Regions from separate parts of the Thalassotalea fusca genome, predicted to be linked through region 2. Evidence: riboswitches for the same ligand, from Rfam matches in the RefSeq annotation. Region 2 holds a riboswitch; the other holds the start of a gene.
What was found. A riboswitch is a leader RNA that binds a small molecule or an ion and turns the genes downstream of it on or off. The one in region 2 is predicted to bind lysine.
Positions count from the first base shown of each region.

Region 1: it holds a riboswitch for lysine, as region 2 does, so the genes downstream of both, lysC (lysine-sensitive aspartokinase 3) here and dapA (4-hydroxy-tetrahydrodipicolinate synthase) in region 2, are expected to answer to the same signal.

Region 1 is NZ_JBQRUN010000002.1:294,148-298,928, reverse strand. It holds gene queE (7-carboxy-7-deazaguanine synthase QueE) at 1-94, opposite strand, end outside; gene queC (7-cyano-7-deazaguanine synthase QueC) at 271-927, shown strand; gene lysC (lysine-sensitive aspartokinase 3) at 1,019-2,371, opposite strand; lysine riboswitch at 2,543-2,714, opposite strand; gene ACSLUK_RS03605 (TonB-dependent receptor plug domain-containing protein) at 3,161-4,781, shown strand, end outside.
Region 2 is NZ_JBQRUN010000016.1:36,265-41,045, forward strand. It holds gene ACSLUK_RS16260 (PLP-dependent decarboxylase) at 1-983, opposite strand, end outside; gene ACSLUK_RS16265 (2,3,4,5-tetrahydropyridine-2,6-dicarboxylate N-succinyltransferase) at 993-1,742, opposite strand; gene dapA (4-hydroxy-tetrahydrodipicolinate synthase) at 1,742-2,668, opposite strand; lysine riboswitch at 2,745-2,919, opposite strand; gene ACSLUK_RS16275 (hypothetical protein) at 3,174-3,371, opposite strand; gene ACSLUK_RS16280 (helix-turn-helix domain-containing protein) at 3,519-3,743, shown strand; gene ACSLUK_RS16285 (DsbA family protein) at 3,790-4,781, opposite strand, start outside.

The DNA of each region.
Region 1 (4,781 bases), on a different contig from region 2:
CCTGCAAACGGATAAAAATAGAAGGTTGGCCAGTAAAAGCCCCCTCGCCCTGAATGGTTTCGAAAATCTCGTTAATCTTGTAACTTGTCGTCATACTTTAATGCTAAGGTTAATTGGAGTAGAATGCGCACCCTTTTGAGAGATTTTAGATGAAATACTCGACTAAGTCCCAAAATGCCAGCGCATTATAAATGATCTTAGTCGTTAACCAAAGTGTTATGCAAGCTAGTGTTTTATCGGCACGTTAGATAAAGTGAGAGAATGAAAGAAATGAGTAATAAAGTAGTTGTGATATATTCTGGTGGTATGGATTCATTCACGGTACTTAATCGTGCGATTAAAGATGGCAAAGAAGTTTATGCGTTATCATTTGATTATGGTCAAAAGCATGTCAAAGAACTTAAATGTGCCAGCGCCGTTTGTCAGGAACTAGATGTTCAACATAAAGTTATCGACATTTCTGCAATAAATCAGCTACTTGCTGGTTCATCGCTCACCGACGACATTGAAATCCCTGAAGGTCATTACGAAGCGGAAAACATGAAATCAACCGTAGTGCCTAATCGGAACATGATTTTATTGTCACTTGCCGTAGGATATGCTGTTTCTGTTGGTGCGAGTCAGGTTTATTACGGTGCGCATTCTGGCGATCACGCTATTTATCCGGATTGCCGTCCAGAATTCGTCTTGAAGATGAACGATGTCTGTCAAATTGCTAACTACGAACCCGTAGAGATATTCAGTCCTTATTTAAATGTCAGCAAAACGGATATCTTAACTGACGGATTAAAAATGGGGCTCAACTATAGCAACACATGGACATGTTACAATGGTCGTGAAAAAGCGTGTGGTAAGTGTGGCGCCTGTCAGGAAAGGCTAGAAGCTTTCAGAGACAACAACGCAACCGATCCTTTAGCTTACGAATAGTTCAAACAGCGAAAATTCATAGAAAAAACGCTACTGATTGTAGCGTTTTTCATTTTATACCAAGTGAAATAAACCTTTGTCCGGTTCAGCGCTATACAAATAAGGTTGAATGTAGTTTTTCCACGACTTGATTGGCATCACCTTCAGGTACAAGAAAGCACAAATTGTGCTCGCTGGCACCATGGCATATCATGCGAATATTGTGATTGATAATATTGTCGAATAACTTTGCACCAACGCCTTTCGTTTGATGAATGTTATTACCAATTACCGCGACTAACGACAGGCCATGTTCAACTGATACTTCACAAAGCTGTTCCAACTCTTGTACCACTGTACTGGTGATTAATGCCTGTGTAGAACCTGTAGGGTTATCAAACGTTAACGCGACGCTAATTTCACTGGTCGTTATTAAATCTACACTAAGCTCATGTTTCGCTAAAATCGAAAACACTTTAGCTAAAAAGCCACTGGCGTGTAACATTGCTGGACTTTTTACTGTAACTAGGGTTTGCTCACGACGCAATGCAATAGAACGGTAAGTGGGTTTTGAATCAACAAACTGCTGAATGCTAGTTCCGCCTTTTTCAGGCTCTTTACTTGAACCAACAAACACCGGAATGTTTTGACGCATCGCAGGTAATAACGTAGCTGGATGTAAAATTTTAGCACCAAATGTTGCCATTTCAGCTGCTTCGCCAAAACTAATTTCACGAATTGCGCGTGCCTGATCGGTAATTCTAGGGTCTGTCGTAAAAATACCGACGACATCTGTCCAAATGGATAAATCACTGGCGCCGAGCGCTTCAGCAAGTAATGCCGCGCTGTAGTCTGAGCCACCTCGTCCAAGGGTTGTGGTATTTTCAGCAGCGTCTTGACCGATAAAACCTTGCGTTACAATTACCTTGCTGGCAAGTTTTGATTTTAACAGTGCTTCACAACGCAAACGCAATTGCTCAATATTGACTTCCGCTTTGCCATACAAACTGTTAGTTAACATGACCTGTCTAACGTCAAAATATTCAGCATCCACGCCTAACGCATGTAATACACGAACAAATATTCTCGAGCTCATTTGCTCACCGAATGACAAAATAGCATCGGCAATACGTGTGCTGTGATTTAAAGATTGTGCATTAGCATAGGCCGCCAACTCACTTAACAATGCATCAATATCATTATAAAGTTCGCTAACATCAGTTAGTTTGCCTAAGATATTTAGCTGAATCTTTCTAATGGACTCAATAATTTCAGCTTGTTCGCTTTCAGGAACGTTTTGTTGGCTTAATCTCACTAAATAATTTGTAACGCCAGCACTGGCTGATACAACGACAACGCGATTCTCGTTATGATTGGCGATAATATTCGCGCAGCGCGACATCGCTTCAAAATCAGCTAAGCTAGTGCCACCAAATTTGGCTACAGTAAAGTTAGAATTAGGCATTGTTTCTCCCCGCACAAGGGTAAACGATTTGGTGATAGGTTATCACGGTAACATTAGACATACATAGTCTCCCTAGCAAACCAACTTAGCATTTATCTTATTTAAGCTGGTACAACATTAAAGGAAGAGCGTGACTGAACAGAAAAATATTAATGAGATTAGCAAACATTTCCTGCCAGAAGCTCTCCACCAATTGGTGACAGCCCTAAGGATTCAGCCCTAGCGACCGAACAGCCCTGCCCACATTACATGGCTGTTCTCGGCGATAGTCCCCCTCAACAATGCGCATTAGAGTTGTGGCTCTTTGCATTATCTACCTGGCTATCGCACCTCTTCTGGTGTGTATTTAACCTTTTTATTTACGCCCTATGGCAGTTTTAACACTGACAAAATTGAGTAAATAGTCTAAATACAACGGTATTATTAGACATGAACGCGCAATAAAATGCAACAGACTTTTAGACGGCTAATTAAAGAAAACTTAGTCGCTCTGTAGAATACTAAGACTCATAAATTGATACACTTTATCAATTTCAACAAATAATCAATAAATACAATAAGATACAGAAAAACTTTACAACCCACTACGAAATCACCTCTACTTTTGACACTTCATTAGTTAACTGCCTCTATCTATTGATAAATTTTTTTGATACAAACTAAAGCGCGTCATGTATTACCTAGAGCGACAGGATGTTATGTGGTCAACTGCCGGATTTTGGCAATTTGTTAATATCTCTGGTCAATAGGATTTGACAACGATAACAATAAATTAAAAGGAAATTCAAAATGACAAAACCTCTCATAAGAAAGACCTCTCTTGCGCTAAGTATTTCGGCTGCCCTGCTCTCAACTGTGAGCAGCCAATCATTCGCCGCAGAAGAGCAAATAGAACGTATAGAAATTACAGGTTCTCACATTAAGCGCACGAGTATGGAAGGCCCATCGCCAGTCGCTTCAATTTCACAAGAAGATATTCAAAAATCAGGTGTAACTGACCTCATTAGTTTATTTACAAAGTTACCGATTTCAGGCCAAGGTACATTCTCAACACAGGCAAATAGCAGTGATGATACCGCTAATGGTGGCTCATCTGTTTCTTTACGCGGTTTAGGTGCTGATTCAACCTTAATTTTAGTTAACGGTCGTCGTGTATCTGTAAGCCCTTTTGCTAAAGGTATAGACACAGCGTTCGTCGACATTAACAATATCCCACTTTCAGCCATTAAGCGTGTAGACATTTTAAAAGATGGTGCATCTGCAACATACGGTTCAGACGCGGTTGCTGGTGTAATCAATGTTATTTTGCGTGATGACGTTGAAGGCGTGGAATTAACAGGTAAAGTCGGTTCAACGGCCGATGGCGGTGGCGACGAGCAAAGCTTTAGCCTTGTATTTGGCGACAAGACAGACAAAACTAGCCACACATTCATCTTAGAATATTTTGACCGCGAAGAAGTGTTATATGCCGATCGTAGTTATTCAAGGACCGCAAATCAGCAGGCAAGAACTGGCAATGCCAACGCAACTGATTTCCGCTCAACATCCGGTATTCCTGGCTCAATCATGCTAGCTGATGGTACCGGCCGAATTGCTGATACATTTGGCAATGATAGTTGTCCATCGGAGGATATAACACCAATTCTCGATGATGAAGGCAACCAAGTTGGCAGCAACTGTCGTTACGATTATGCACCTCATATGACGATGATTCCAGATGCAGAACGCTTTAGCTGGAACTATATGGGTAAATACGAAATTAATGACACCATGCGAGCATTTGCCGAGTTAAACGGCCAAAATGCTAAATCTATTGTTCGTGGTGCTGGTAGCCCTAGTTTTAACGAGCTATTTATGTCAGGCGATAATCCAAACCATCCATTTGCCGATATGCCAACTCATGCGTTTTATCAGCAAGATTTAACTATGCGCCGCCGTACTGTAGACATTGGCAACCGTGAAAAGCGTGTTGATTCGGACTATTACCGTGTAATCTTGGGTATGCAAGGGGAAATCAAAGATTGGAGTTGGGAAGCAGCGTACAGTTATATCAAAAGTGAATCAACTGAGCGTGGTGTAGACGGTTTCCCTAACTCTCGCCGTATTCAAGAAGCGATTGACTCTGGACTTTGGAATCCGTTCGAGCCGTCAATGAACAGTCAAGAATCGCTAGATTACATTGAAACCACTACCACACGTGTAGGTAAATCAACCAATAAGTCACTTGATTTTAAAGTGTCAGGTCCATTAATGGAAATGTCCAACGGTGACTTAATGTTAGCGGTTGGTGCTGAATACCGTGAAGAAACAATCCTTGATAACCCGGATGACCAGTATCTTCGTGGTGATATTTTCGGTACAGAAGCCACGCAAGCAAACGGTTCTCGCGATAACACTTCGATTTTCGCTG
Region 2 (4,781 bases):
GAAGCTCTGGCCAGTGCAGCAGGAAAAGGCTGATTAGTAATGGCTGGGCGCAGTAAATGATTAATGCCAGCTGACAGCACCAACTGTTGCGCCTGATAGTTGGCTTTTCTATCAACAACTGGCACGACGTAATAACCGCATTGAGCTACGGCATATCGTCCAAGCTCCAACCAAAGCTCTTTAACACCAGCTTCCGCCTTTATTTTGGCCAAATCGCTAACTATTTGCGACCATGACAACGTTTGGCCTGACCCCAGATAATCAATACCTAGCCCACCACCGAGATCTAAAATGTCTAGCGGAAAGCCCAACTTGGCCGCTAAGTTAACTAATGGCGGTACCATTTGTTGCCACAGGCTATACATTTTCTCGTTAGACAACATGTTGCCCCATTGAAAAATATGCAAGCCACACACATTGAGAGAAGGGAAATCAGACAAGCAAATCGATTGCCATTCATCAATTGACAGGCCAAATGGTGTTAACTCATTACCGCCAAGTGGATTTTTTTCTCCTTCGCACCATTGCAATTGCACACGTAACAAAACTTGAGGCGATTTATTTAAGGCATGCGCCGCGCGCTCAAGCCAAATCAATTGGTTTACACTTTCAATGACAAAAGTATTCACGCCTTGAGATAGACAATGAGCAAAATGCTCGGCAGATTTTGCAGGACCTGTATTGAGAATGCATTCAGGATTAACGCCTTGTTCAAGCACTTGCTGGAGTTCACCTGTGCTCGCTACATCAAAGTTAAACCCAGCTTGATGCAAAGTTTGTATAACACGCGACAATGGATTGGCTTTTACCGCAAACCATAATTTAACTACATCCTGCGCCTGTAACTGTGCAAGATGGGCTGCTAAATCATCTAGATGGTAGGCAAAAAATGCGGTCTCCTCCGCATTATCGCTACGATGTGTACAAACAAGTTCACGAATTTCTGGGTTTAACCAATTGGGTACACAAGAGAAAGTCGACATCTCAAATTCCTAACGTAACAGAGATTCAAGTTCTAACGAGGCATCACTTTTCTCGTCACGATATTTAACGATGAGTGCACATGCTACATTGAGTCCATGACCTTGCGCCCAAACCCCTTTAACCGGTCGCGTTCCTGAAACGACTACCGCACGTTCTGGTATCGGCTCTCCTTTCGCTAATAATCGATCATTAACGCAGTCGTACACAGGAATAGACGCTGACAGCGAAACGCCAGGCGCTATAACCGCACCTTGTTTTACCACTACGCCTTCAACGATGACGACACCCGCGCTCAGAAAAGCATTGTCTTCAATGACAACAGGGCTCGCACCAACCGGCTCCAAAACTCCGCCAATTTGTACCGCGGCAGATACATGGACATTCTTACCAATTTGCGCACAAGAACCTATCAATGCATGGCTATCAACCATAGTGCCCGAGTCTACATATGCGCCAACATTTATGTAGGCCGGCGGCATGATAATCACGCTAGGGGCTACATAAGCACCAGCTCTCACCGATGAACCACCAGGAACTAGGCGTACGCCGTCCGCCGTATTAAACTGGCGAGCTGGCAAGTTATGTTTATCAACAAACCCTTGGTAGTTACCGTTAAACTCTATATTTTCTCCAGCTTTAAATGCAGCAAGTATTGCTTGCTTCGCTTCGACATTAGCATGCCAATTTCCTTCAGCGTCTTGATTTGCTGCTCTAACTGTTCCTGCTTCTAACTGGGCTAATACATCTTGCCAATTCATTACGACTGTACTCCAATAACTTGTTGATGATTCTCTAAAAACCAATTTGCGATTAATTGGTCTACTTGCTGTAGCTGATGATTGGTCGGAATTTCATGCTCCGTAAGCGGTGCGCGTAATGTAGCGCTGGCAATCATTCCTTTTTCTTTCATTAATACTTTTACGGGGATTGGATTCGCGACCTGAAACAGCGCATCAACAGCGTTTTGCCATACAGGGAATAATCCGCTGTGCTCATTGCGAAGTGCTTTTTCTACATAAGCTCTGGTTTCTTTCGGCCATGCATTCGCGGAAACAGATACCAAACCTTCAACACCTGCACCGGCCAAGTAAGGCATCATGGCGTCTTCACCACTAAAAAGAGCGATTTCAGCGCAATGTTGCTTATAAGATAAGAATGTAGCTAGGTCGCCACTCGCTTCTTTCATCGCCCAACAATTGGGGTGTTTTTGGAGCTGTTGTACCGTTGAAATTGGTATATTGACACCACTGCGAGAGGGTACGTTATATAACATACAAGGGTGTTGTGCGCAGTTTAACAATGTTGAAAACCACTGCGTTAGCCCGCTAGGCCCAGGCTTTGCATACAATGGCGTAGCCAGCAAGTAAGCACTTACAGGCAGTTCATTACATGCTTGTATCCAGCGCTCTTGCAAGGCTAGTTGATAGCCTCCCACGGCCACCATTATGGGAACTGACAGCGCTAGCTGACAAACGTGGCGAACAACGGCTAGCTGCTCATGTTCTGAAAGCGCAAGACCTTCTCCAGTGCTGCCAAGTAACAGAATACCATTACCCGCTTCTTCTTGAGCTCTTGCTATGTTTGATAAGGAATTAAAGTCGACTGAGCCATCTGATGATAATGGCGTAATGAGCGCCGTCCACACACAGGGCGGACGCTTTGATTTTATATGTTGTATTGTCATGTCTCTCGAACTCTATATGTTCGGAGAACTTTTGGGCATTTGCTAAGGTCGCACCGATCTCGACACGAGCTTAACAAAGGCCAGAAGCTCTCCACCTATTGAAGGTGACAGTCGATAGGATTCAACCTAATTCAACCGGCAAACACACCATCAAAAATGTGCTCACCTCGGCGTTAATCCCCCTCATTATTGGTCGTCAGAGTTTGATCTCTTCGCAATAACTACCTGGTTAACGCTCCTCTTCTGGCCCTTTTTCGACATATCGCAGAAAGCAATATGTGTTAAATAAGGGACGGGCGCTATTTAATCACTTTTATTTTAAATGATCAACAGACGCCTAAACGTATACATATATTATTTTGTACTAGCTTGTAATTGCTCGTATTGACACTATTGCTAACCAAACTTAGAAACTTGACGCTAGCAATGACTAATCCGCTAGATTCCCAGTACGAGAATGACCTAATTACAAGCTTGCACTGATTTTACCGCTCGCTATGTCAAATCAAACGGTCGCGACTTCATCTTTTAGCGATAAACAAATTAGATAAATTAAACATAGAGGTGGTAGAAAAGACAAAACAAAGCCTATGATTGCAGATGCTTTTGGATTTTCTGTTTTAGTACACCCTAAGTGATAACTCAACCAAGTTACCGTTGCAATATAACTCAACGCGATTACAGCAATAATAAATACCCACATATCTCTCTCCTTGTGAAAATCAAGTAATGCACAATAAACATACAGCACGCTTTATTGAAAAACAACTTGTTTTTATCGATAAACGATATAAAGTACTCACTATAGTATCTACATAAATAGTTTTCTGAACTATTGATAGGAGGTTTAATGGACGTAACGCTGAAAATAAATTTGGATCTACTTCTAGTAAAACGACAAATAACACTGACTGAGTTGTCGGAAAAAGTGGATATAACCATAGCCAATCTATCAAAACTCAAATGCGGTAGAGCCAAAGCCATTAGGTTTTCTACGTTAATTAAGATTTGCCAAGTTCTGCAGTGTACACCTGGAGACTTGATATCATTGGAAAATACACAACAATCAAGGTAAATCAATAATTTAGAATTATTTACTTATTCGGCTACAGGTTTTCTAGTTATCGTTTTTCGCCAGAAATATCTGCCAGAATAGCCTTTTCAATAAATGGCAGGCGATCTTGTCCCCAATAAATATCATCACCGTATTTTATACAAGGTACCCCCCATAAACCTCGATCTTCCATTTCTGCAAAATTAGCATCTGCCCATGCTTGCCAGTCATCTGTCTCTCCGAACAGCCATGCCGCTTGATAATCTATTTCGAGCTTTTGGCAAATTTTGGCAATATTTTCTTCATCAGCCACATCGATACCGTCAACGTAAATCGCCTTGAATACATGTTCTATATACTGTTTTGCTTTGTTTTGGCTTTTGGCATAGCCATACAAGTGATAACAATTAACTATTCCTTTACCAATAGGGTCGGTAAAACTTGAAAATGGTATTTCCGCTTTGGATGCCTCTCTGTGAGCGTCAATATAGACATATTTTTGTTTGTTGCGAGGCACATGCAGACCTTTCATCATTAGTGGCAACACAGGTTTAATCACTAATTCTGTGCCATAGTGCTCACTCATCCGTAATGCTTTCATAAACCCAACATACGAATATGGACTGCGTAGCGATAGATATATTTCAATGGGATGTTTCGGTGCTTGCCATGATTCTTCCGGCTCAACAAATCTCAATTCATTCTTGGTAAATACACAATCATGCTTGTCTACACTTAAACCCGTGTTACATAGATGCGCTTCTAAGCAAGATAATCGATCTACGCCAACAAACCATTGTCCATCAAAGAACATCGCGCCTGATTGATAATGCCCCTTATGTATCAGTCGTTGTTGATTCTTAATGATGTGATTAATCACTGGGGTTGAAGGATGATATTTGGCATTGAAGCTATCAGACCAAGTTTGCTTGTATAACTCGAAAATAGCGCTAATTGATTTATCGGTAAGTTGCCATAATTGTTGACCACTGATAATGGCCGAAGAATTTGGCAAAGAATCTACCGGCTCAAAGCCATATAAGTTCGCAACCAGATTAG